DNA from 2 places in the Rhizobium sp. BR 362 genome. Region 2 is predicted to be linked to the other one. Evidence: predicted binding sites of a transcription regulator. Region 2 holds the regulator's gene; the other holds the start of a gene.
The links. The regulator LexA, encoded in region 2, represses DNA repair genes until DNA is damaged. The targets are predictions, from matches to a motif close to TGTTCNNNNTGTGTTCNG.
Positions count from the first base shown of each region.

Region 1: QDY28_RS09245 (helicase-related protein) is a predicted target of LexA. The motif match lies at 1,450-1,467, and genes of this name have one in related genera.

Region 1 covers NZ_JARWGH010000005.1:125,047-128,438, forward strand. The annotation lists gene QDY28_RS09235 (YMGG-like glycine zipper-containing protein) at 1-221, opposite strand, end outside; gene QDY28_RS09240 (DUF3309 domain-containing protein) at 266-421, opposite strand; gene QDY28_RS09245 (helicase-related protein) at 1,709-3,392, shown strand, end outside.
Region 2 covers NZ_JARWGH010000016.1:98,884-102,275, forward strand. The annotation lists gene QDY28_RS19610 (mechanosensitive ion channel family protein) at 1-78, shown strand, start outside; gene QDY28_RS19615 (DUF2721 domain-containing protein) at 184-675, shown strand; gene lexA (transcriptional repressor LexA) at 1,066-1,788, shown strand; gene QDY28_RS19625 (ComEC/Rec2 family competence protein) at 1,769-3,392, opposite strand, start outside.

The DNA of each region.
Region 1 (3,392 bases), on a different contig from region 2:
CGGTCGCGGTAGATGCAATAGCCTGGGTGCTCCTGCGACCGACCGATGAGGTAGCCGACGGCACCACCGGCGACGGCGCCTATTGCGGCACCACCCCAGCTATTGCTGGCGACGCCGCCTATGATCGCGCCGGTTCCGGCGCCAATGGCTGTTCCCCTCTCGGTTGCCGTGCACGAGGCAAGTGCGCCGGCAAGAGCGAGCGCGACGATGATTTTTTTCATAACATTGCTCCCTAGTGTGTGAGGTCTTCAACAAATCGGCCGGATCAGATCCGGCCCATCAATAGCAGAATGAGAACGATGACAAAAACCAGCCCGAGACCGCCCGATGGACCGTAACCCCACCCCCGGCTATAACCCCAGTTCGGAAGCGCTCCGATCAGCAACAGAATCAAAATCACGAGCAATATTGTACCAAGCATAGCGTAATCCTCCGCGTCCAGCCCTAGAGCATCCCGCCAGAGCGACCTCACGCAAGCGGATAAGATGCGCTAGATACAAGTGCTGATGCGTCCTTATCCGTTTCTTCGAATGAGAAGCGCATCAATGCCGCTGTCGATAGAAACTTATTTCCTCGAAAATTGTTCCGGCTCAGAAATAAAAACCCATAAAGATGAGCCGGCATGCGGAGGCAAACAAGTTAACGCAGGCACGGACGCCATGCGGCTGAAGAGCTGAAAAGGACTTCGGCTTATGGTTAAAATTTTCTTTAAATACAATATCTTGCGGTGAACGAAACGAGAAAGCGGCCGTGTCCGTGATTCGTCAGCGATTCGTTCTGCATTTGGGCTTTGGTTAACGGCGGCAGCGGTTGGCCATGACGGGATCTACTTCTTTGGATGGATCGGGTTAGGTCTTGTCACCGAAAAGTAGTATCTTCTGCGCCGAAATGGTTAATGTCGCGCAATTTTCTCCCAACCGGCTCATTTATCTCATTCTCCATCTGGATGAGCTCATTCGTTCAAACGCTATATCTAGCCGTGAACAAATCGAGTACACGAAGGAAAAGGCGATTCGTCGCCGATTCGTTCCGGCTTTGATCGAGAAGTTAACGCATTCAATCAGAACGCGAAATTATGGGCTTTTTATATTACGATTCTCTCAAAAGTTAATTGCAATCCACGATTCGATGTGATTCGCCGCTTCAACCCTGCAGAGTCCTGTGCTTTTCTTTCGGAAAGACGCTAGATATTGTGGAGAACAAATGCGGAATTGAGGGAAGTCAGCGATTCGTCGCCAATTCGTTCCGGCTTTGGCCCGAATCTTAATGGGAAGTCGGTCGCGGCATGCGTTGTGAAATTCGGCGACGTTTACAAAAGGTTAACCATGTTCGCAAACGCGCCTGCCCTTCCGCTGGATTCGACGTTTGTCCGCCAGTTCACATAAAAAAAGCAGAAAAATCCGATTCACGATCTGGTGGACTTTCGCAGAGCGAAATCCACATATAGTGGTGAACATAAAGGGAACTGAATGGAGTCAGCGATTCGTCGCCGATTCGTTCTCAAGCTGTTCCCGACTCGTCGGGACTCGTGTGGGATGTAGGGAGAATGTAGCTCTTGGTTGAACCTGCCGGAAATAAAATCGCATATTGCGGCCGTTGTTTTTTCATTCAGGTCTTGCCTTTGTCACATATGGTCGTCATCTCTTCTTCTCTTCCTTGGGGACCTTGCTGATCGGAAGACAGTGGTTTCTCGCCCATGCATGGACCTATGACTCAGACTTCGCAGCCAATGATCCTGAGCGGACGCGGCGTGACCGCGGTGCTCGGACCCACCAATACAGGCAAAACCCATTATGCCATCGAGCGCATGGTAGCGCATGGGAACGGCGTCATCGGCCTGCCGCTGCGGCTGCTGGCGCGCGAGGTCTATACCCGTGTCGTCGAGAAGGTCGGGGCGCAGAATGTCGCGCTGGTCACCGGCGAGGAGAAGATTTCGCCGCCGAATGCGCGTTATTCCGTCTGCACCGTCGAAGCCATGCCGCGCGACACGCGGGCATCTTTCGTCGCCATCGACGAAGTACAGCTCGCCGGCGATCTCGAGCGGGGCCATATCTTTACCGACCGCATTTTGCATTTGCGCGGGCGTGACGAGACGCTGCTGCTTGGCGCCGGCACGATGCGGCCGATCCTCGAGCAGCTCTTGCCGGGGATCACCGTCGTCGAGCGCCCCCGGCTCTCCCATCTCTTCTATGCCGGGCAAAAGAAGATCACCCGCCTGCCGCAGCGCACGGCGATCGTCGCCTTCTCCGCCGACGAAGTCTATGCTATCGCCGAACTCATCCGCCGCCAGCGCGGCGGAGCGGCTGTTGTCCTCGGCGCGCTCAGCCCGCGTACCCGCAACGCACAGGTCGCTCTTTATCAGGCGGGCGATGTTGAATATCTCGTCGCGACCGATGCGATCGGCATGGGACTTAATCTCGATGTCGATCATGTGGCCTTTGCCCAGGATCGCAAGTTCGACGGCTATCAGTTCCGCAAGCTCAATCCGGGCGAACTCGGCCAGATCGCCGGCCGCGCCGGCCGCCATCTGAAGGACGGCACTTTTGGTGTGACGGGCCACGTCGATCCCTTCGACGACGAATTGGTGCGACGCATCGAGGGTCACGAGTTCGATACGGTTAAAGTGCTACAATGGCGCTCAAAGGACTTCGATTTTTCCTCGATCGCATCGCTGCGCGCGAGCCTCGAGAGCGCGCCGCGCGTTCAGGGCCTGACGCGCGCGCTGCCGGCAGTCGATCAGCAGGCGCTGGAATATCTGTCGCGCGATCTGGAGATTTCCGATCTCGCCAATACTCCGGAGCGAGTGGAAAAATTATGGGAAGCCTGTGCGCTTCCGGACTATCGGCGGATTACGCCCGCCCAGCATGCCGATCTCATCGCCACCCTCTTTTCCGACCTTGTACGCTATGGCACGGTAAAAGAGGACTTCCTGGCCGAACAGGTGCATCGCGCCGATCGGACGGATGGCGAAATCGACACGCTTTCGGCGCGAATCGCGCAGATAAGGACTTGGACCTATGTGTCGAACCGGCCCGGTTGGCTTGCCGATCCGACACACTGGCAAGAAAAGACGCGGGAAATCGAAGATCGATTGTCTGACGCGTTACATGAGAGGTTGACGAAACGCTTTGTTGATCGCAGGACATCTGTGCTCATGAAGCGCCTGAGAGAGAATGCGATGCTGGAAGCTGAAATCAGTGTGAATGGGGATGTCTTCGTCGAGGGGCATCATGTGGGACAGTTGACCGGATTCCGGTTCACGCCTATCGCGGGAACCGAGGGGCCGGACGCCAAGGCTGTCCAGACGGCCTCTCAAAAGGCGCTGGCGCTGGAGTTCGAGGCGCGCGCCGCCCGCATCCATGCGGCCGGCAACAGCGATCTGGCGATCAGTG
Region 2 (3,392 bases):
GCCGCAGTCGCCGCCATGACACTGCAGAGAAAGAAGATAGCTGAGCAAATGACGCAATCGGCGGCGCCACCAACATAAAACGTTCGCATGAGATCAGCAACGAGCCTCATCTCCGCGCGCTTCTTTTGCAAGGCGACACCCAGGGGCGATACTGGATGACGTTGGACAGGAAGGAGATCCAATGTGCTGAACGACCATCTGACGTCTATTGCCGCGCATGTTATCCAAATAGCACTGACTCCGGTCTTTCTGCTGGCAGGCACCGCCGGATGCCTCAATGTCTTTTCGGCGAGGCTCGCTCGCGTCTCCGACCGGGTCAACAGCCTTTTCGAACGGGTGACCTCGGACGATCCGGATGAAACGCGGTTGCTGCAGCTCTACTATCTGCGGCGGCGAACATTGGCGCTAGAGATTGCAGTCCTGCTCGGCACGGCATCGGGCGTGTTCACATGCCTCGCGACGCTGGGTCTCATGGGCGGTGCGATTCGCCAGCAGTTTCGCGAGCAATTATTGCTCTGGCTCTTCGGCCTTGCCGTCTTCGCGCTCATGGGCGCTTTTATCGCCTTTCTCTTCGAAATGATTCTGGCCGGGCGCAGCATGCTGCGGCAGATAGCCAACGACCGCACCTTGCTCGAGCATCGGCACGGGAGTTCCAGAAAAAACCCAAGCTATTGAATTCCCGTCCAATATCGCTACGGACGGAACCGATCAAAGCCGCTCCGAATCCAATCTTCCCAGTCTGATCTACAGATTGCCCTCCTTCGTTCAGCAACCATCCTCCCCAAAGAGCTTAGTTAGCAAACAGATGGGCTCACATCGCTTTTTTGGATGAGCTGTCCTGACGGGCACAAAAAGGCTTTCCGCAGAATTCCTGATATATTTCCGGTCTTTAACTCGGATGTATCGAAAAAAATCTGTCCGACCGGGACCTGTTATGTTCCCATTTATTTGTTGCGCTTACAAAATCTTCACCAAAATTTAAGGGCTTGCGGAACACATATGGAACATATAGTGTCCGTTCTGGATTTGTTTCACGACACCTTCTCACTCCTGAGGTTCAAAACGATGTTGACGCGCAAGCAGCAGGAACTGCTTCTCTTCATTCACGAACGAATGAAGGAGTCCGGTGTTCCGCCATCTTTCGATGAGATGAAAGATGCGCTGGACCTTGCGTCCAAGTCCGGGATTCATCGTCTCATCACTGCCTTGGAAGAACGCGGCTTCATACGCCGGCTGCCGAACCGGGCCCGGGCACTGGAGGTCATCAAGCTGCCCGAGGCCTATAGCCCGAGCTTGCAGCCGCGTCGCGGTTTTTCACCGAGCGTCATCGAGGGGAGCCTTGGCAAGCCGCAACTTGTGCCGCCGCCTGCTCCCGCCAAGCCGGTGATTGAGGAAAACAACAGTTCAGTCTCAGTTCCCGTCATGGGCCGCATTGCCGCCGGCGTTCCGATCTCGGCCATTCAGAACAATACCCACGACATCACGGTTCCCGCCGACATGCTCGGCTCCGGCGAACATTATGCGCTGGAGGTCAAGGGCGACTCGATGATCGACGCCGGCATCTTTGACGGCGATACGGTCATTATCCGCAACGCCACCACCGCCAATCCGGGCGACATCGTCGTTGCTCTCGTCGATGACGAGGAGGCGACGCTGAAGCGCTTCCGTCGCAAGGGAGCTTCGATCGCGCTGGAGGCGGCGAACCCGGCTTACGAGACCCGTATTTTCGGGCCGGATCGCGTGAAAGTACAAGGCAAGCTTGTCGGCCTCATTCGCCGCTATCACTGACGGGTGACACCGGTGCGATCGGCGCTCCGAAAGTGCCCGTTCGCCAGTCGTAAGCGCGATGAAGGCTCCATGGCCGCGTCAGATTTTCAAACGCCGCCGTTATCATCGGCTTGTCGGCGCGGAGATTGATTTCGATGGATCCGGTGCGGCGTAGCGTTGCACCTGTAAAAAGCATGGCGCCAGAGCGGCAGTGGTCCAGACGCAGACGCACGGGGGTGACGACGATGTTAGCGGTGTCGCAGGCTGGGGCGAGATAGGCAGCATCCTCAATGGTGACGAGCATTTCGCCATTGTCCAGCATTGCCACGCACCATGCCCCTTTTTGGCAGGCGAAGCCACCCTGCCCGGCATTGTCCAGTGCCGCATCCATCGCCTTTCGAACGGCGACTTGCTCGTCGGAAGTCAGCCGGCGATGCTTGTCCGATTTGCTGATCTTGGGGAGCTGACTGCCGGGCGGAAGCATCGTTGGCGGTTGCTGCTCGGTGATCGCCAGGGCTCTTTGCCATTGCTCGAAGATGAAGTCGGGCGGCTTTTCCCGGTTGGTCGTCAACGCGCCGTTGCGCAGCAATGCGACGAGCGTGCCGTCCTCGGAGATCATCAGATCGGGTTTCGGAACACCGGGGCTGAGTGCCACGACCGCGACCGAACCGATGATCAAAAATGCACCTGCATGCCGCAGCCATGTTTTCAGCAAGGTCATCAGCAAGAAGCCGGCTATGACCGTCGGGAACAGCCAGACCGGCAACCGGCCAAAGGGAATGTTGCCGCCCCAGGCGGCGACCGTTTTGGCAATGACGATGACAGCATCAAGGCCCGCGCCGGTGATCTGCCAGAAGGGAGCATCGACGCCGAATGGCATCAGCAGCGTCGCCGCCATGCCAAACGGCATGACCACAAATGAGACGACGGGCATAGCCGCCAGATTGGCGATAAGCCCATATGTCGCCAACCGGTGAAAATGCTCGATCGAGAAAATCGCAGTCGATGCGCCGCCGATAAAGGAGGTCGACAATATGCCTCCGAAGAAGCGCGAGACGAAGAGCAGCGGACGCATGAGCCGGAAGCGGGAGAGAACGCTCTCCCGATGCGGTCTTTTCGTCCAAAGCGAATAACCCGACACCAAAGCCAATGTGGCGGCATAAGACATCTGGAAACTTGGTCCGAGCGCCTGCGACGGCGACAGAATAAGGATGACGATCGCGGACAGCGCCACATTGCGAAGGCTGAGGGATGGCCGGTCGAAGAGCACGGCGATCAGCATGATCGCCATCATAATGAAAGCGCGCTCTGCCGATACCCCGAAGCCGGAAATAAAATAATAGGCTGTCACTGTGATCAGCGCACCGAAGGCTGCGATCTTCTTCGTTGGCCAGGCCTGTGCCACGCCGAAAAATAGGCTAAGCGCATAGCGCAGGCCGACATAAAAAATGCCTGCAGACAGCGCCATGTTCAGGCCGGAAATTGCAATGATGTGCGCAAGGCCTGAAGTCCTGAGCGCTTCCGTCGTCTCATCCGAAATTGCTCGTCTCTCATCGGTGACAAGCGATGCCGCGAAGGCGCCGGTGTCACCGGGCAAAAGCGTCCTAATCCTGTCGCCGATGCTG